DNA from 2 places in the Dickeya aquatica genome. Region 2 is predicted to be linked to the other one. Evidence: predicted binding sites of a transcription regulator. Region 2 holds the regulator's gene; the other holds the start of a gene.
The links. The regulator CRP, encoded in region 2, controls carbon source genes, mostly activating them, when cyclic AMP is high. The targets are predictions, from matches to a motif close to ATGTGANNNNNNTCACAT.

Region 1 (5,718 bases), 240 kb from region 2:
AAGGCCGCTCTCTGTGTCTCAAGCCAGCCGATACCCGCCAGAACGAACAACGCCGCTATCACTACCACCACCAACGTTATCCCCAGCCAGAAATCCCGGCGGCCCACTCGACCGCGAAATGAAAAAAACCATTGTTGTATTGTCATTACTCTTATTCCTGATTGCCGTACTACGGGCGGGATTTTACCTTAAATCCACATGGGTTTTTCATCGTGTGTTTTGACAATCACTTACGGATCCCGTTTTAATCACACAGCATATCCGCAACACCTGACGATGCAGACTGTCTTGATGACAAAACTTGATGGCGATGACAAAAACGTGATGATGAAAAATGCCCTGCTGGCGCTCTGTTACCTGTCGATAAGCTTACTGTTCCCGTCGTTCGTCAGGGGGGATACGCTGTTTCAGCCACGCGCAGCATCCACAGCACCCTATCTGCTGCCGAGCGCCCCTACGTTTGACATGAATCTGTTACAGTTCCGCACCCGCTACAACCTGAGCAATCCGTCGCTGCCACTGGGTGAGTACAAAGTGGTTGATACCGGTGACGACTCACCGGCGCTGATACGCGCTGCCAGCCGCATTAACGATCGCCTTTACTCCTCTACTGCGCTGGAAAAGGGCACCGGCAAGATTAAAACCATGCAGATAACCTGGTTGCCCAAACCACGCGACCCGGATCAGAACGGTCGCCGTAAACAGGCTATCGACTATATGGCCGCCCTGTTACGCACCTTTATGCCGTCACTGACGGGCGAGCAAAGCCTGAAAAAAGTGGAAACCCTGCTGGAAAAAGGCAAAGGGCAGCGATTTTACCAACAGACGGAGGGCGCATTGCGTTACGTGGTGGTTGATCATGGCGAAAAGGGGCTAACTTTCGCTGTTGAACCGATTAAGCTGGCGCTATCTGATTCGTGATCGGTTCGATAATTAGGCACGAAAAACAGAGCCACCGCGCCATTTCAACTCTATACTATCGGCAGTTCGATACACTCGTCAGACTGGCTGCCTGACGCAGCCATGAATTGATTAACTGGCTATATGCCTGGAGGAAACAAGATGCGACATCCCTTAGTCATGGGCAACTGGAAGCTGAACGGCAGCACCAGCCTGGTTCACGAACTGATAGCCGGCTTGCGCAGCGAGCTGAGCGCAGTCACCGGTTGTGGCGTAGCCATTGCGCCGCCAGCCCTTTATCTGGATCAGGCCAAACATCTGCTGGCAGGCAGCCGTATTGCACTGGGTGCCCAGAATGTGGACGTCAACCTCGCTGGCGCATTCACCGGTGAAACCTCCGCCGCGATGCTCAAAGACCTCGGTGCCAAATACATCATCATCGGCCACTCCGAACGCCGCACTTATCATCACGAAAGTGATGAATTCATCGCAAAAAAATTCGCGGTGCTGAAAGAAACCGGCCTGATCCCGGTATTGTGTATTGGTGAAACCGAAGCGGAAAACGAAGCGGGCCAGACCGAAGCCGTCTGTGCGCGTCAGTTGGACGCAGTGCTGAACACACTGGGTGCGAAAGCGTTCGACAACGCGGTCATTGCCTACGAACCGGTATGGGCTATCGGCACCGGTAAGTCCGCTACTCCGGCGCAGGCGCAGGCGGTTCACAAATTCATTCGTGACCACATTGCCCGGCAGGATGCAGCCGTGGCTGAACAAGTCATCATTCAGTACGGCGGTTCCGTCAACGCATCTAACGCGGCAGAGCTGTTCACCCAGCCGGATATCGACGGCGCACTGGTTGGCGGCGCGTCACTGAAAGCAGATGCGTTCGCGGTCATCGTGAAAGCAGCAGCACAAGCCAAAGGGCTGGAATAATCCCTTTCAGGTGACAGATATTCAGCGGCCCCGGACTGGGGCCGTTTTTATTGCTATTGCGTGACTCGCCCCTTCGCGGCTATTTTTGCAAACGATACACGCCACTAAAGCTGACGTTCATCCCGCCGCACTCATTATTGTCTGCAACAACTAACTGACCGTTGATAAGCCGCATTGCCCCTGCGCATTTAAATTCCTCATTCGGTTTCCCCCATTCCAGCCGGTTTCCTGTTGGCTGCGCGGTCTCGGCAAGGCTCCCCAAATGCACATTCTCTTCACCGGATGGAGACACGCCGCCATGCCAATACGCGCGGCCTTTTATGCGCAGTGCCCCGTTCTTTCCCTGTGTCAGGGTAATGTTGTTCTCACCATTGCGCCATGTACCAAGCCAGTCATTGAACACAGGGGGTTTCGTCGGTTGTTTTTCAATGAGTCTGGACTGCAACCAGCCGACAAACACGCTCTTCTTGCCCTGAAACCCGACGCACGACCAGCCGTTTTGCTCCTGTGCAACCAGCACGTTGTCACCTTCTATCAGATAGGCTTTTTGCTGGCATTGCGCCTGATTCGCCGGGCACCCTTTATCCGTATCATCATCATAGAAATAGGCTTTATTACCCTCAGACGCGTTAATTTTGCCGCTGGCATACTGCCCAGGGTAATGGGGGAAATGACCATCTCGGCACATCTCCATTTCATAATCACGCTCTGCCAGGCAGGGCAATGACGTCAGTAACACTAAACCGGCCATTATGGTTTTCACGACATCTCTTCCTTAATGAATACAACACATACCATGCATGATACCGATTCCTGTCGCCTGACCAGAACTCACGGAACAGAAATAAAAAAACCGGGCAACGCCCGGTTAAAACACAAGAATCAGACACAACAGACACAAAGGGAGGAAAGTCAATCAGGCCAGGGAGGAGAGGGAGGGAGACTCCCTGACCGGGTTACAACTTATTTAAACAGCACTGCATTACCGTGCAGGGTATCGTCGCCCTGCACTGCGGTTATCTGAAAAGATTTAGCACCCGCGGCATCAGCTTTTGCAGCCAGTTTCGCTTGCAGGCTGTCCAGCGTGCTGGCAGTGGCAGAAACACTGCCGATTTCCTGGCCCTGCGGATACTGAACTTCGGTCGCCGCAAAAGAACCCGCAGACAGTGTGCTCAGTACGATGGTGGCAAAAAGAGTTTTCATGTTCATGGTGGTTTCCTTCATTTTAAATTTTCGTTTGGGGTGTTCGTAAATGACAAGTCAATTATCACCATAGTAACTATATCCCATTTCACAAAAAGTGCGATCCATATCACACTCTTATGCACTTAAAATGAAAACACCGTTTTTTCATATGGTTAGTGAAGAAAATTTTCATGCCTGACTGAAATCATGCGCCGCTGGCATGGTGGGCTGGCGGCGACAGGCTCAGCGCAAGATAACGCTTACCCCGAGAGGGCATCATCCCGCCTCAGGGATGGCTCCACATGGAAGGGTAGCTTTCTCCCTTATCATTCACTGCCACCACGCGATAGTAGTCGCCGCCGGAAGGGGCAGTCACGTTATCACTGTAGGCATTGGTCGTCACGGTCGCGATGGTCTGATAATTCCCCGCCTCGCTGCCGGAGCGCTGGACAGCGTAACGTGTCGCGCCAGAGGCGGCCGACCACGATAACGTTGTCACCCCAGCGCTGGTTTGTGCTTTGAGATAGAGCGGGGTCGCCGGTACCGGTGCCGCATCACGGGTACTCTCCAGATACAACACCACACTGCTGCGTGGCGCAACGGTGATGGTGCCGGACTGCGTGCGCTGTGATACCAAATCCTGTGCAGCATTAAAGCCAGCCGGTGTTTTTAGCGGATAACTGTTGCGGGTACTGGTGTTAATCCCCATCAGGTAGTGGCCAAAGCGTAAGGCATAGAAATCCGCCTTACCCCGAAAAGGGTCGCTACCGGAGGCATCCGACGGCGTAGCGCCCAGTGGCAGGATCTCTCCGGCATACGCATTGTTGGGCGCATTGGGCGGCACATACTGATTCTGTTCTGGCTTATCTATCATATTGGCGCGGGTATAACTGGTGGTCGCGCGAAAAAGCGGCGTCGTTTCCAGCACGCCGTACTGATCATACCCCGGCGTACTAAAGTGAAAACGCGCCAGAGCATTGATACCCGTACCCGCCTTGGCCTGCCAGTAAGCGCTTAACCACAGGCGCTCATCACCTTTCTTCAAGGCAACGATGGCATTGTCTTCATCCGTCCAGGCAAAATCAGGCTGGCCGTCAGTCATCGGCAAACGTGCACCACTGTCGCTGGCCGTTTTAATGGTTTGGTAATCAGCAAACACATCCAGCGCTTCAAATGCCGACTCCGCCCCGCTCAGGCTGGCAAAAAACTGCCCATCTTCAAGCATTTGTTTGGCATAACCGATGAGCGTGGCATCTTGACTGGCCGCAGCAACCCGCAACCCTTTCGCCCGTTCATTGGTATTGAGCGAGTCAACATAGGCAATATAACCGGCAAAATTACCGTCACTTTCATGCGCACCGCGCCAGGCCAGCAAGCCTATCGCCTCCATTGCCCGATAATTATTGCCATTCACAACATCGATAGCCGGGCGGCGAAACGGTGCCCGCGCCTTTGCCATTTTCACCATTTGCTGGCAAAAATCATCGCTACCGGTCACGCGAACATATTCCGCCAGATAGGACTGCAATTCGCCATAACCCGCACCGACATATCCCCATTCACGGGTTTGGCCCTTATCCGTCACCTGATAATAGGCATTGCCGTAAGGAAGGCGTCCGCCACCATCCGTCAGGTCATTTCCCGTCCAGGGCAGCAGGCCCACCGCCTCTCTGATGTAACGTTGTGCTGTTTTTTCAGCGAACGCCCGGCTGTCGTTTAACACCAGCAGGCCTTTATTGGCAAAGTAGATACTGTTGCTGGCAATCATTGACTGATTGGTTAGCGTGCGCCTGTCCTGAAGGCGGCCAAATTCACGACTGGCAAACAGCATATCCGCCCAGGCGGTGCGTCGGGTTTTCGTGCCGCCGCTGCCATAGCTGACCGACGCGTTGAGGATAGCCGGTGTCAGTACATCACGCAGGTAATAGATAGCCTGCCCTTGCACGCCAAAGCTACCCCCCCAGCCTTTTACCGTGTTGTTGTCAGCGTAGTATTGCGTTGCGTAAGCATCCAGCCCGGCAACAACCTGGCTTATCACCGCTGGGTTTTGTTCACTTTTCAGCCCGGCCACCGAATAGGCACGGGCAAGATAGCGCAGGTCACTCCCTGAAAGATTGGCCGTTGTCGGCGTGCTGGCAAGCAGGCTGGTAATGCGATTATTGATGGCGTTACGAAATGAACCGTTAACACCTAAAATCTCCTCCCCCGGTGAAATGCGTGCCGCAACAGAAGGCTCACGGCCCTGAGGCTCCGTCGAGACATCCAGAAAGGGATCAACATGCGTATAAGCACGGTAAACCCCGCGACTGGGTGTATTCATGGCGTACTGATAGGGGTTGGCCGCATCAGGCCCTCCGGCTCCGAACGGATAGAGCCGACCGGTAGAAACGATTTTCAGGGTTATCGTACTGCGGCCTTTGGTCATCGTATAAGGCAGCAACGTGGTGGAGTAAAAGAAGCGTCCCGGCAAAGGTTTATGCCAGTGAGCCACACTCAGCGGCATGTAGTCACCCTCATGTCGGTAGCCCACCTGATACTCGACGCCCTCCTTTACCACGTACAGGTAAAGCCGGCCTATGGCGGAATTAACATCGTCATCCCCCCACAGTTTGACAGACACATAGTTGCGCCGCTGAGGATCCACCTTCATGGTAAACGTCAAACTACCGCCATACATTCCTGCCGGACTCAGAGGCAGTA
Region 2 (14,474 bases):
GCCCATCATTGCTTTGTTCGGTAACGCAATCAGCCTGCCAGCGGATGGCCTCTTCAGCGTTAGCCATGGCGACGCCGAGACCGGCAAGGCGCAGCATCGACAGGTCATTGTGGTTATCGCCGATGGCGATGAGTTGTGCCGGGTCGATGTGCTGCTGTTGGAGATAGTCGTTCAGGCGCGCGCCCTTGTTGTTGCCGTGGCGGGCAAAATCAATGCGGTTCGACCAGGATTGCTCGCCGCTAAAGTGCGCCTTCACCCACGGCAATTCGGCAAAGGCGCGGACTTCGGCCACCTCGCCTTCCACCACAAATTTCCAGACATGGCGGCTTTCGGCCAACGCCGCATCCAGGCTCCCGACTTTCATGATTTGCGGGCGAATCGGGTCAGGAAAGCGGCTGGCCCACTGGCAGAGTGCTTCCATATACCGGATTGGCGAGTGCGCGGCGTACACCATCCGGTCAGTCAGGTACATCACCAGATTGAGCTGGTGCTCACGCGCCAGCGCCATGAAGCGTTTTGCATCATCATGGGGGATGGCGTTTTCCGCCAGAATGCGTTGCGCGCGGTAGTCGTATACATAGGTGCCGTTGCAGCAGATGATGGGGGTGTTAAGGCCAAGCTCATGGTGATAAGGATGGGCGGCGGTGTGGTGTCGGCCGGTGACGAGGATCACGCAGGCCTGTTGTTTAATGCGCTCAATGGCGGCTTTGATGGCCGGGTTAATGGTGTGCTGGCTGGTGAGCGTGGTGCCATCGAGATCCAGCGCCAGTGCCTGATAACGCATGATGAGCCTCTTTCTGTTACCGGTTGCTTGCCGTATGTGACAAAGGCCACGGCGACCCATGCCGGGCCGCCGTGACGCTTTGTGGCATCTGCCTTACAGGAACGATTTGTAGGGCAGTTCTGGCTCATCGATGAAGATATCGTCGAAGCCACGCGGGTGCTGGTAGTGCAATGTGTTTTTATCGGTCGGGAAGGTGTATTTACCGCCAACCTGCCAGAAGAACGGGCGGAACTGGTAGCCGAGGCGATCCTTTTTCATGTTCCACAGCACTTCGATTTCACGCGGGTCACTCTGGAAGTTAGCCCAAATATCATGATGGAACGGGATAACCACCTGGGTATTGAGGGATTCACCGGCGCGCAAAATGTCAGATGCGGTCATTTTGTCGGTGACACCGCGCGGGTTCTCACCATAAGAGAGCAGCGCGACATCAATCTGGTAATCGTTGCCGTGTTTGGCGTAGTAGTTGGAGTAGTGCGAGTCACCGGAGTGATACAGGTTGCCGCCGGAGGTTTTCACCAGATAGTTGACCGCGCGGTCATCCATGCTGTCCAGAATGCTTTTATCTTTTGATGACACGCCCGCAGGCAGCGTGACCAGCGCGGTGCGATCGAATGCATCCAGCACCTGAATGACGATATCGCCAACCGGGATCTCATCGCCGACACGGGCGACGATGCAGCGCTCGGCGGGCACTCCCCAGCGTTGCCAGAGCTCGACACAGGCTTTCGGGCCGATAAATTTTACGTGTGAGCCGCCGTTCTTCAGCACGGCGGCTGCCACGTTCACATCAATGTGATCGGCATGGTCGTGGGTCGCCAGCACGGCGTCTATCTGTTTGATACCAAACGGGTCGAGCACAAATGGCGAGGTTCTCAGGTTGGGTTGCAGTTTGCGCACCCCACCCATGCGCATCATCTGGTGTTGTTTATTCATATACGGGTTGGCGTGGGTTTTTTTGCCCGTACCGCACCAGAAATCGATAGAGATATTGGTATTGCCTGCCGACTTCAGCCAAATACCGGTACAGCCCAGCCACCACATGGCGAAGGTATCGGCCTTGACCTCTTCTTGTTCAATCTCTTCGTTTAGCCAGGTGCCCCATTCCGGGAACGTGCTCAGGATCCAGGATTCACGGGTGATTTCATCAATCTTGCTCATCGGACATACCTTTCTGGTTTGGATGGCGCACTGCGATAGGGAAACCCGACAGACATATCTGGGAACCCGGCAGCGGATCATCGGACATGACAGGGCGCACATTGCGGCACGCCTATGATTGCTTTTGATTTTTCGTGACTATATCAGTGGCGTTTTTGATTATCAATGATTGCAATGATTGTTTTGTGATTCAGACGATGATTTGCTTTTTGTCTCACCGGGAGTGGTTTTTTATCTTTATGTTTTTATTAATTTTAATGATTTTTTGTGTCTTCGTGGCTGGATCGTTTGCATTAAATGCCAGGGAAAATCATTCTCAATCGAGAACGATTGTCGATCATTTTGGGGTTTTTAAGAGATTTTATACCCCACGACATTCATCACAAAAAATCATTTTTTGATGAAATATGATTCTTCCGTGAGTTTATTAAGGCGCTGGCCAATGCTGTCCAACGCCAACCGCATGAATGCAAGCAAGAATGAATGCAAGAAAACCCATACCTATACGGGTGGTGATGTCCTCCACCACTCCAATAGCAGTGTAATTGTCCTTGTGTTGGACGGAGCAACGTTATGGAAACCCTCTACAGCATTTTTTACATTTTCTACAGCCAGGTGATGACCAAAGCCCCGTTGTTACTCGGGCTGGTGACGTGTATTGGTTATCTGCTGCTCAGGCGTGATGGCACCACCGTCATTAAAGGCACTGTCAAAACGATTGTGGGTTTTATGCTGGTGCAGGTGGGGTCAACCACGCTGGTGTCAGGTTTTAAACCCGTTATCGATAAAATCTCGGAATATCATCACCTGACGGGCTCGGTCATCGACCCTTACACCACCATGATGGCGACCATGGAAACCATGGGCAGCCGCTATTCCTGGGTGGGGTATGCGGTGTTGCTGGCGCTGGGCCTGAATATCCTGTTGGTGGTGTTTCGGCGCTTAACCGGTATTCGTACCATCATGTTGACCGGCCACATCATGTTCCAGCAGGTTGGGCTGGTGGCGGTGTTCTATGTGGTGATGGGGGCATCGATGTGGGAAACCATCCTCTATTCCGCGGTCATCATGGCGCTGTACTGGGGTATTTCGTCCAACATCATGTTTAAGCCGACGGAAGCAGTAACGGGTGGCGCGGGGTTCTCGATTGGGCACCAGCAGCAGGTGGCCTCCTGGATTGCGACCAAACTGGCTCCCAGGCTGGGTGATAAAGACGACAGCGTGGATAAGCTCAACCTGCCTAAGTGGTTGCACATTTTTCACGACAGTATTACGGCTACCGCCATTGTGATGACGCTGTTTTTCGGCATCATCTTGCTCTCTTTCGGCCTGGAGAATCTCCAGAAAATGGCCGGTTCGACGCACTGGACTATCTATATTTTGGAAACCGGCCTGCGCTTTGCGGTGGCGATTCAAGTGATTGTGGCTGGCGTGCGTATGTTTGTGGCCGAGCTTTCCGAAGCCTTTAAAGGCATTTCCGAACGCGTTATCCCCAATGCGGTGCTGGCGATTGACTGCGCGGCTATCTACGCCTACTCACCGAACGCGATGGTATTCGGTTTTATCTGGGGCACCTTAGGTCAGTTCCTCGCCGTGCTTGGCCTGCTGCTGTGCAACTCCTCCATCATGATAATCCCCGGCTTTATTCCCATGTTCTTCTCTAACGCTACCATCGGCGTGTTCGCCAACCATTTCGGCGGCTGGCGCGCGGTGATGAAAATCTGTTTTGTGATGGGGATTATTGAAGTGTTGGGTTCCGCCTGGGCGATTCACCTGTTTGCCCAGAACGGCACCAGTTTTAATGGCTGGATGGGGATGGCGGACTGGGCGCTGGTGTTCCCGGCCATCATGCAGGGGCTGTCGTTCTCTTCGCTGTTCTTTGTGTTACTGCTGGCCGGTGCACTGGTCTACATGTACTTCGCGTCCCGCACGCTGCGTGCAGAGGAAGATTCGGCGCAACCGCTAGTCAGTGAGGCGGCCGCGGGCAATGTGCGCAGCAGCGATGCCGATGCCCAGCCGGTGAGCGCTGCGAACGCTCGGGTGGTGCGTATTCTGGCGGTGTGCGGCAACGGCCAGGGGTCTTCGATGATGATGAAAATGAAGATAGGCAAGTTCCTTGAACAACGGGGAGTGCCGCACATCATGGATTCCTGCGCTGTGGCAGATTACAAGACCAAACTCCCGACCACCGACATCATCGTTTCCTCGAAACATCTGGCGGGTGAAATGAGCCCCGGTGACGGCAAGTTTGTGTTGGGTGTGCAAAACATGCTCAACCCGAACTCTTTCGGTGACGAGCTGCTGGGCCTTATCAATAAAAACTTTGCCGGTTAATCACGCGTGCCTTCCTTGCAGGGTGAGGAAGGCCTAAGGAGAAGAGCATGAAATTCAAACAATCGTTAATCGACAATCACTCCGTATTGCTCAACGCCACCGCCGCTGACTGGCGTGATGCCATCAAACTGGGTACGGACATGCTGATTGCGTCCGGTGCCGTCGAGCCGCGCTATCACGAAGCGATTATCAGCAGCATCGAGAAAATGGGGCCGTATATCGTGATTGCGCCGCAATTCGCCATGCCGCACGCCCGGCCGGAAAACGGCGTGAACCGCACCGCCTTTGCGCTGGTGACGCTGACCACGCCGGTGAAGTTTGATGGCGAAGATGAACCGGTGGATGTGCTGGTGACGCTGGCGGGCAGCACCTCGGATGAGCACATGGAAGGGCTGATGGAAGTGACCCAGGTGCTGGAAGACGAGAACAGCGATACCGGAATTAACCTCGATAAACTGCGGGTGTGCACCAGCCGTGAAGAGGTATTCAGTGTGATTGATAAGGCGCTGGCACAGCCTGCCTGAGCCGCAATAAGGCGCTCCGTGCAGGGGCGCAGGAGAGAATGATGATGTACCCGCAATTGAAGGCTATCGTACTGGAAGCCAACCTGTTGCTTCCCCGTCACGGCCTGGTGACGTTGACCTGGGGCAATGTCTCCCAAATTGACCGCGCTCAGGGCGTTATTGCCATTAAACCGTCGGGCGTTTCCTATGAGCAGATGACCCTCGACGATATCGTGGTAGTGGACATGGACGGGCGTGTGGTGGAAGGGCACCTTAACCCTTCCAGCGACACGGCTACCCATCTGGCGCTCTATCAGGCGTTTAGCGGTATCGGCGGTATTGTGCATACCCATTCACGCCACGGCACTATCTGGGCGCAGGCGGGGCTGGATATTCCCGCGCTCGGTACGACCCATGCCGACTATTTCTACGGCGATATTCCCTGCACCCGCGCGTTGAGCGAGCAGGAAATCGCCCGTGAGTATGAAAAAAATACCGGTGCGGTGATCGTGGAGGAGTTTCAGCGCCGGGATCTCGATCCGCTGGCCGTACCGGGTGTGGTGATCACCGGCCATGCGCCCTTCTGCTGGGGGAAAAACGCGCTGGATGCGGTACACAATGCGCTGGTGCTCGAAGAGGTGGCGGCGATGGCGCTGTCAACCCGCCTGCTCAACCCGGCGATTCATATCGATCAGGCGCTTTCTGATAAACACTATTTCAGAAAACACGGCGCGAATGCCTACTACGGCCAGCGTTAAGCCACCGCGCCTGAATAACGTCACTGTTTGAAATAGCGACTTGAAATGAATAGTGGCATCACGCCACGGGCAGCGCTCGCCCGCACGTCGCTGTTTCCGGTATTTTCACTTTTGGAAAGGAAATAACATCATGACTAAACCTATGCTGCAAATTGCCCTGGATTCGACAGACCTGGCCACAGCGGTTGAGATTGCTGAGCGTGTTGGCGGGTTCGTTGAGGTTATCGAGGTCGGTACCATTCTGGCCTTTGCTGAAGGCATGACGGCGGTGCGCACCCTGCGCGAGCGCCACCCTAAACACATTATTGTGTGTGACATGAAAACCACTGACGGCGGAGCCATTCTGGCGCGCATGGCGTTCTCTGCCGGGGCGAACTGGATAACCGTCTCGGCGGCAGCGCACGTTGCCACTATTGCCGCCTGCAAAAAAGTGGCCGATGAGTTTGGTGGCGAAATCCAGATTGAGCTGTACGGCAACTGGAGCCTTGATGATGCCCGGCAGTGGGTTGATATGGGCATTACCCAGGCGATTTATCACCGCTCGCGCGATGCGGAGCTTGCCGGAGTTAACTGGACGAGTGACGACCTCGGCCGGATGCGTGCGCTTTCTGAACTGGGGCTGGCGTTGTCGATTACCGGCGGCATTGTGCCGCAGGATATTCACCTGTTTGAAGGTATCAGCGCCAAGACCTTTATCGCCGGTCGTGCGCTGGCGTCTGAGCGTGGTAAGGCGACCGCTGAGGCACTGCGCACCGAGATCAATAAATACTGGTCGTAACGCGTCGCACGCGACACTCACCGATACGCAACGCAAAATAAGCAGGGCGGCCATTGGCCGCCCTTGCTGGTGATGGAGACACGTTGATGAAGGTATCAACGGGTACCGTAAACCACGATGGTTTTACCGTGGGCAGAGATGAGATCCTGGTCTTCCAGCATTTTCAGGATACGGCCGACAGTTTCACGGGAACAGCCGACAATCTGGCCTATCTCCTGACGGGTTATCTTGATTTGCATACCGTCCGGGTGGGTCATGGCATCCGGTTGTTTGGCCAGGTTCAGCAAGGTCTGTGCGATACGCCCTGTTACGTCCAAAAATGCCAAATTGCCGACCTTCTGCGAGGTCACTTGCAGGCGGCGGGCCATCTGTGAGGAGAGGCGCATCAGAATATCCGGGTTAACCTGGATAAGCTGACGGAATTTTTTATAGGAAATTTCAGCGACTTCGCAGGCAGTTTTTGCCCGAACCCACGCACTGCGCTCCTGCCCATCTTCAAACAAGCCAAGCTCGCCAATAAAATCGCCCTGATTCAGATAAGACAGAATCATTTCCTTGCCTTCTTCATCCTTAATCAGCACGGCAACCGAGCCTTTCACGATGTAGTAAAGCGTCTCTGCTTTTTCACCCTGATGGATCAGAGTGCTCTTCGATGGGTACTTGTGAATGTGACAATGAGAAAGGAACCATTCGAGAGTCGGGTCTGTTTGCGGTTTGCCGAGAACCATTCGCTGTTATCCTCTGTTGTAATTCACTGCGCAAATCACAGGGCTCAGAGTTCCCTGTACGGCGTGATAACATAGTTATAATTCAAATTCCGTCCTGGCGGAATGACGTCAGGGATGATACGGAGACGGTCTATCAATGACGCCGGTAAACTGGTGGCAGTCAGGCAGAGGCCCGACACACACGGGTTTACGTCCTCCGTTTGTAACACAGGTTGAGTGTAGTGTCTCGTGTTGTCTCGCTTCAGCATGATTAAGCTCTGATTATCAGGCTTTTTTGTTCATGAGCGGTGCAAAATTTCAAAAATAGTTGATTGAGGGCAAAATTATGCAGGCTCGGGTGAAATGGGTTGAAGGATTGACGTTTTTGGGTGAGTCCGCATCCGGTCATCAGGTGCTGATGGATGGCAACTCAGGCGACAAAGCGCCCAGCCCGATGGAGATGGTACTGATGGCCGCCGGAGGCTGTAGCGCCATTGATGTGGTGTCCATCCTGCAAAAAGGTCGCCATGATGTGGCCGACTGTGAAGTGCGTCTGAGCGCCGAGCGCCGTGAAGAGGCACCGCGCCTGTTCACCGCCATTAATTTGCACTTTATCGTGACCGGCAAAGCCTTATCGGAAAAAGCCGTGGAGCGGGCGGTTGCGCTCTCGGCAGAAAAATATTGCTCGGTGGCACTGATGCTGGAAAAAACGGTGACGGTGACTCACAGCCATGAAGTCATTGCGCGGGGTTAAGGCATTGACGCGCGGCGGCTTAACCACCGCCGCGAGACGTCACGCTATCCCGTTACCTTCAACAAGCCGCTGTACCAGCGGTGCCATAATCAGCTCCATTGCCAGCCCCATCTTGCCGCCCGGCACCACCAGGGTATTGATGTGCGAAATAAATGACCCCTGTAACATCGCCAGCAGATAGGGGTAATCCATATTGTTTAATCCCTGAAAGTGGATAACCACAAAGCTCTCATCCATTGAGGGAATGGCTTTGGCGGCAAACGGGTTGGAGGTATCGACCGTTGGGACGCGCTGAAAATTGATATGGGTGCGGGAAAATTGCGGCGTGATATGGGTGATGTAATCTTCCATTGAGCGCACCACCGAGTCCATCACCGCTTCGCGTGAATGGCCGCGCTCGTTGATGTCACGCACCAGCTTTTGAATCCACTCCAGATTGACGATAGGCACCACCCCCACCAGCAGGTCAACGTGCTGCGCGACGTTATGCTGTGCGCTGACAACGCCGCCATGCAGCCCTTCGTAGAACAGCAGATCGGTCGGTTGTGGTATCGGTTCCCAGGGCGTAAAGGTGCCAGGCACCTGATTGTAGGGAATAGCTTCATCATAGGTGTGCAGGTATTTGCGGGTCTGGCCGGTGCCGGTGCGGCCATAATCGATAAATGCCTGTTCCAGCTGGCTAAAATCATTGGCTTCCGGCCCGAAATAGCTGATATGACGGCCGACATCGCGCGCTTTACGGATAGCCATATCCATTTCCGGGCGGGTATAGCGGTGGTAACTGTCACCGTCTACCAGCGCGGCGCGCAGGTTAAGTTGCTGGAATATTTTACGAAATGCCAGGCTGGTGGTGGTCGTCCCGGCACCACTGGAGCCTGTAACCGCGATAATCGGGTGCTGATGAGACATGCGAACCTCCGCTGACATTGCCGCCGGTAAACCGGGTCATCGTCGTGAAATGTTTATTAAAAGCCTGAGTATGAATGCCTTGCTTATTGAAGGCGATATCTTGCGAACCGTCAGGGATATCCGATAAGTGTTAGCATATCTGTTGCCTGCCGACACGCCAATTTGCGTGTTTCACCCCCGTGACTCACGGGTGTTCGCGCTCTGTACGGCCAAGCTGGCGGCGCGGCATGATATTGACGGTTTCATGCAGTTCAGACCACACCAGCACCACCTCGCCCTGGCGTAACTGCTGCTCGACGGCGGCGACTTTCTCTTCCAGCGTGCGTTCATGCTCACCGTAATCGGTGCCTTCGCGCAGCACAAAGGCTTCAATCAGGTTTTTTAGCGTCGGTGCCGCCAGTTCCTGCCAGGGGATTATCATGGTTTCAGCTCCGCTTGGGTTCCAGATACGCAGTCAGCCAGTCAGGGACGCACTGCTCCAGCCATAATTGTGGTTGACGCCAGGTACCGCTGACAAAGCCGACATGGCCGCCGTGCTGCGTCAGGCAGTAGTGGATGTTGCCCGGCAATTGCGACAGTTTAGGGATAACCTCCGTTGTCATAAACGGGTCATCTTTGGCATGTACCACCAGCAACGGCTGGCGAATCTGCGCCAGTCGCGGCAGGGCGCTGCTGCGCCGGTAGTAGTCATCCGCATCAGCAAACCCGTGTAACCGGGCGGTGACGAGCTGGTCGAACTCTTTCAGATGGCGGATTTGGCGCAAGCGCTCTGCCGAAACCGGCAGGCAGTTGGGGTAGGCAGCAAGCTTGCGCAGCGCATTGCGGCGTAACAAATTAAGCAAATAGCCCTGATAAACGCGAGAAAATCCGCGCTCCAGCCGACGGCTGCACGGCTCTAGCTGCAACGGTGCCGAGATAATGGCCGCGACGTCCGGCAGGTTGGCGCTATCGTGCTGGCTCAACAGGCAGGCGAGCATGTTGCCGCCAAGCGAGACGCCGATGGCAGCGGTAGGGGCATTGCCGAAGGTGCGCGCAAGCCAACCGAGGAAGTAGCTCGCGTCATCCGTTTCCCCGGCGTGGTAGCCGCGAGCCAGTCGGTTGGGCTGGCGGCCACAGCCGCGAAAATGCATCACCACCGCCAGCCAGCCGCGTTGCTGGCAGGCGGCCATCATGCCGTGGGCATACGGGCTGTGAAAACTGCCTTCCAGCCCGTGGAACAGCACCACGCGCGGCTTGTGCCGTGCCGCTGCCGGGTCTTCGCTCCAGGCCAGCTCTACAAAGTCACCATCCGGCAGCGTGAGTGTTTGCCAGTGCGGCTGGAGTGCCGGGCGACGGCGCAGCAGGCGTGGCAGCATCGTTTGCAAATGAGGGTTACTGCCTCCTGCCAAAGGCTGAAATGGCAGGTTGTTGTGTGAAATCCGGTTCATAAACAGTGAGTGATGAGCCATTCGTCATGATGAAACGGTGCCCCTGCACAGGGATACCGGGCGAAAAACTTGTCTGTGCCGTGGTGCGCTGTTAGCTTGATGGTTTCATGCCAAATTGATACCTATTAAGGGATTGCTGTTTCATGGAGCACGTCGGTCTGTTTTTCTCAATGCTCGGTTTTTTGTGGGTCGCCGCCATTACGCCAGGCCCTAATAATATGCTACTTACCGCCTCGGCGGCCAATTTTGGTCTGTGGCGCTCAATGCCGCTGATGATAGGCATTATGCTGGGTATGCAAAGCATGCTGCTGCTGGTGGCGCTGGGATTAGGCAGCCTGATTCTGCTGTATCCGACGCTGCATCTGGCCTTAAAGGTACTGGGTAGCCTCTACCTGCTCTGGTTGTCATGGAAAATCGCCACCGCCGCTTATGAGCGGCTTGATACCGAGAGTGCGCCCTCACGGCCAATGCCGTTCTACCAGGGCGGGCTGTTGCAGTTTCTTAACCCGAAAGCCTGGTTAATGGCATTGGGCGCAGTGGCTGGTTTTAGCCTTGCCGGTGAAGGCTATGTCGGCTCGGTGGTCGCTATCAGTATCGCAATGTTCAGCGTTAATTTGGTCGCCGGGTTTATCTGGTTAGGGTTTGGCGCGCTGATAGGCCGCCTGCTGCAAAGCCCGCGCGCCTGGAAAATATTCAATCTGGCGATGGGCGTGCTGACGGCCACCTGCGTGTTGATGGTCTGGCACTAGTCTGGTGTGACGCACGGCGGGCTTTCAGGCCGCGCCGTGATTAACGCCAGTGTATGCCTTACGCCGGGTTTTCCGCTTCACGCAGGAACTGCTCAAGCTGCTCTTGCGCGTCCAGCCACGCCATTTCCGCGTCTTCCAGTGCGGTTTTGGTGCTGCTTTGCTGTTGCAGGCAGTCGGTTAGCTCGCTTTTACGGCTGGCGTCGTAAAGGGCGCTATCCGAAAGGCGCTCTTCCAGCGTACTGAGCGTGGCCTGCAGTTTCTCCATTTGCTGTTCAAGCTGGCTGATTTGCTTACGCAATGGTTGCGTGAGCGTGCGCAGCTCCGCCTCCCGGCGCTTTTGCTCTTTGCGCGATTGCGCGCTGTTGGCGGCATTTTCTTTCGGCACGCTATCTGCGCTGTTGTCCTGCTTTTGCGCATCCAGCAGCCATTGCTGATAGTCCTCCAGGTCGCCATCAAACGGCTCGACCTTGCCGCCGTGCACCAGATAGAGGTCATCGGTGGTGGAGCGGATCAGGTGCCTGTCGTGCGATACCACCACCAGCGCGCCTTCAAAATCAATCAATGCTTCGGTCAGTGCCTGACGCATATCGAGGTCAAGGTGGTTGGTCGGTTCATCGAGCAGCAGCAGGTTCGGGCGCTGCCAGACGATGAGCGCCAGCACCAGCCGCGCTTTTTCACCACCGGAAAAGCGCTCGGTGTGCTCGGTGACTTTATCGCCGCGAAAACCGAAGCCGCCCAGATAATCACGCAGTTGCTGCTCGGTTTCCCGTTCAGCCAGCCGGGTTAAATGCTGGATAGGTGATTCGTCTGCGCGCAGAAACTCCAACTGATGCTGGGCGAAATAGCCAAGGCGCACGCCTTTGGCCAGGCCGATATCGCCGCTAAAGGGCTGGATTTCACCGGCCAGCAGCTTGATAAGCGTCGATTTCCCGGCCCCGTTATGACCCAGCAAACCAATGCGTGAACCCGGTACCAGATTGAGTTTAATGGAGTCGAGGATCAGGCGATCGCCATAGCCTGCGCTGACTTTTTCCATACGCAACAGCGGGTTGGGCAATGCTTCTGGCACCCGGAAACTGAAGCGGAACGGGTTATCGACATGCGCGGGCGCAATCAGCTCCATGCGCTCCAGCATTTTGATGCGGCTTTGTGCCTGCTTGGCCTTGCTGGCCTTGGCACGAAAGCGGTCAATATAGTGTTGCAGGTGGGTGACGCGCTCCTGCTGGTGCTCGTAGAGCGCCTGCTGCTGGGCCAGCCGCGTCGCACGTTGCTGCTCAAACGAGGTGTAATTGCCGGTGTACTCAAACAGCGTTTCCTGCTCGATATGCAGGATTTTATTGGCAATCGGGTCAAGAAAGTCGCGGTCATGGGAGATGAGCACCAGCGTACCGGGGTAGCTTTTCAGCCATTTCTCCAGCCAGATGACCGCATCCAAATCCAGGTGGTTGGTCGGTTCGTCGAGCAGCAGCAAGTCAGAGCGGCAAATCAGTGCCTGCGCCAGATTCAGGCGCATACGCCAGCCACCGGAGAAATCGCTGACGGAACGTTGCAATTGTTCTTGCTGAAAACCGAGCCCGTTGAGAAGGCTGGCGGCGCGGGACTGGATTGTCCAGGCTTGTATCGCATCCAGCTTGCCGTGCAAGGTGGCGATGGCATGGCCATCATTATGCGTATTGGCGGCATCCAGCTCTGCTTCCAGTTGCCGGAACTCACGATCGCCGTCAATCACGTAGTCAATCGCGGAGCGCGCCAGCGCCGGGGTTTCCTGATTCACCCAGGCCAGCGCCCAGTTTTGTGGAAACGTCATGCTGCCGCCATCGGCGCTGATTTCCCCTTTCAGCAGTGACAACAGGGTTGATTTACCACAGCCATTCTTCCCCACCAGGCCCACTTTTTGGCCGGGGTTAATCGTGGCTGAGGCGTTATCCAGCAGTACCCGTGTACCGCGTCGAATTTGCAATGAAGAGAAAACAATCATAACGCGCCAAATGTTCAAATATGTTAAATTACTGAGCAACTGTCAGGACGGCTACGCCCTGCCGTATTGCTGCTTGTATTACTGCATCGCATGGTAGCCGAAAATACCTACAATGACGACGCTTTGGAGGGGAATGATGTCGCAGCCACCGAAGATTTTGCTGCTGTTTGCCCATCCGGAATTACAGAGTTCGGTCGCGAATAAGCTGTTATTGCATTATGCCCGTCAGTGCGGGCATGTCACTGTGCACGATCTTTACGCGCACTACCCTGATTTTTTTATTGATATTCATCATGAACAGCAGTTGCTGCGGGAACATCAGTTGATTGTTTTTCAGCATCCGCTTTACACCTACAGTTGTCCGGCCTTGCTAAAAGAGTGGATGGACCGGGTGCTGGCCCGTGGCTTTGCCAACGGTGTCGGCGGTACGGCGCTGACGGGCAAGTATTGGCGTTCGGTTGTCACCACCGGTGAGCAGGAAGATGCCTATCACGCGTCAGGCATCAACCGTTACACGATGGATGATGTTTTAAGGCCGTTTGAAATGACCGCCGAGATGTGTCACATGAACTGGTTATCGCCACTGGTCATTTACTGGGCCCGGCGTCTGCCGCCCGGTGTATTGCAGGATCATGCCAGAGCCTACGGCGACTGGCTGGCCTCGCCCTTTCTTCCGGGGGAACTCTAGAGCATGGAAACATCCTCTTCGTTGCTAAATGCGGGCGTGCTGTTTTTATTTGTGGCGGTGTTGATGGTGCCGATTGCCGCCCGTCTGGGGATTGGCGCGGTACTGGGCTACCTGCTGGCCGGGATTGCTATCGGCCCTTGGGGGCTGGGATTTATTCGTGATGTCGATGCCATTTTGCATTTTTCCGAGCTGGGTGTCGTGTTTCTGATGTTTATCATCGGCCTGGAACTGGAGCCGGATAAACTTTGGCGGCTGCGGCGCTCCATTTTTGGCATTGGCGCGGCACAGGTACTGATTTGTGCGGCGGTACTCGGCAGTGTGTTGTATCTGAACCGTTTTTCCTGGCAGTCGGCGTTAATTGGCGGTATTGGGCTTGCGATGTCATCGACGGCGATTGCGCTGCAATTGATGCGTGAAAAGGGCATGAACCGCAACGAGTCCGGTCAGCTTGGCTTTTCGGTACTGCTGTTTCAGGATCTGGCGGTGATCCCGGCGCTGGCGTTGATCCCGGTGCTGGCGGGTGTGCAAGGCGAGCTGGATGACTGGAATCAGGTGGGGCTGAAAGTCGTGGCCTTCGGCGGCATGTTGATTGGCGGGCGGTATCTGGTACGGCCGTTGTTCCGCTTTATCGCGGCTTCCGGGGTACGCGAGGTGTTTACTGCCGCTGCCCTGTTGTTGGTATTAGGCTCTGCGCTGTTTATGGATGCGCTGGGGCTGTCAATGGCGCTTGGCACCTTTATTGCGGGGGTGCTGCTGGCGGAAAGTGAGTACCGCCACGAACTGGAAATTGCCATCGAGCCGTTCAAAGGGCTGTTGCTGGGGCTGTTTTTCATCTCGGTCGGCATGGCGCTGAATCTTGGTGTGCTGTACGCCAATATTCTGATGGTGCTATCAGCGGTGGCGATTCTGGTGGTGGTCAAGGGGCTGATTTTGTACCTGCTGGC

Region 1: the regulator CRP is predicted to act here: its motif matches at 3,134-3,151, upstream of bhsA (multiple stress resistance protein BhsA).

Annotation. Positions count from the first base shown of each region.
Region 1 covers NZ_LT615367.1:4,309,612-4,315,329, forward strand. The annotation lists gene DAQ1742_RS19530 (DUF805 domain-containing protein) at 1-146, opposite strand, end outside; gene DAQ1742_RS19535 (DUF1454 family protein) at 328-921, shown strand; gene tpiA (triose-phosphate isomerase) at 1,063-1,833, shown strand; gene DAQ1742_RS19545 (hypothetical protein) at 1,913-2,596, opposite strand; gene bhsA (multiple stress resistance protein BhsA) at 2,797-3,042, opposite strand; gene DAQ1742_RS19555 (class I SAM-dependent methyltransferase) at 3,305-5,718, opposite strand, start outside.
Region 2 covers NZ_LT615367.1:4,066,807-4,081,280, reverse strand. The annotation lists gene DAQ1742_RS18545 (Cof-type HAD-IIB family hydrolase) at 1-784, opposite strand, end outside; gene ulaG (L-ascorbate 6-phosphate lactonase) at 878-1,945, opposite strand; gene DAQ1742_RS18535 (PTS ascorbate-specific subunit IIBC) at 2,519-4,279, shown strand; gene DAQ1742_RS18530 (PTS sugar transporter subunit IIA) at 4,327-4,803, shown strand; gene DAQ1742_RS18525 (L-ribulose-5-phosphate 4-epimerase) at 4,848-5,540, shown strand; gene DAQ1742_RS18520 (3-keto-L-gulonate-6-phosphate decarboxylase UlaD) at 5,671-6,318, shown strand; gene crp (cAMP-activated global transcriptional regulator CRP) at 6,414-7,046, opposite strand; gene DAQ1742_RS18510 (OsmC family protein) at 7,372-7,779, shown strand; gene DAQ1742_RS18505 (phosphoribulokinase) at 7,819-8,688, opposite strand; gene DAQ1742_RS20760 (hypothetical protein) at 8,687-8,815, shown strand; gene DAQ1742_RS18500 (YheU family protein) at 8,873-9,109, opposite strand; gene DAQ1742_RS18495 (hydrolase) at 9,114-10,043, opposite strand; gene DAQ1742_RS18490 (LysE family translocator) at 10,259-10,864, shown strand; gene DAQ1742_RS18485 (ABC transporter ATP-binding protein) at 10,923-12,842, opposite strand; gene kefG (glutathione-regulated potassium-efflux system ancillary protein KefG) at 12,979-13,530, shown strand; gene kefB (glutathione-regulated potassium-efflux system protein KefB) at 13,534-14,474, shown strand, end outside.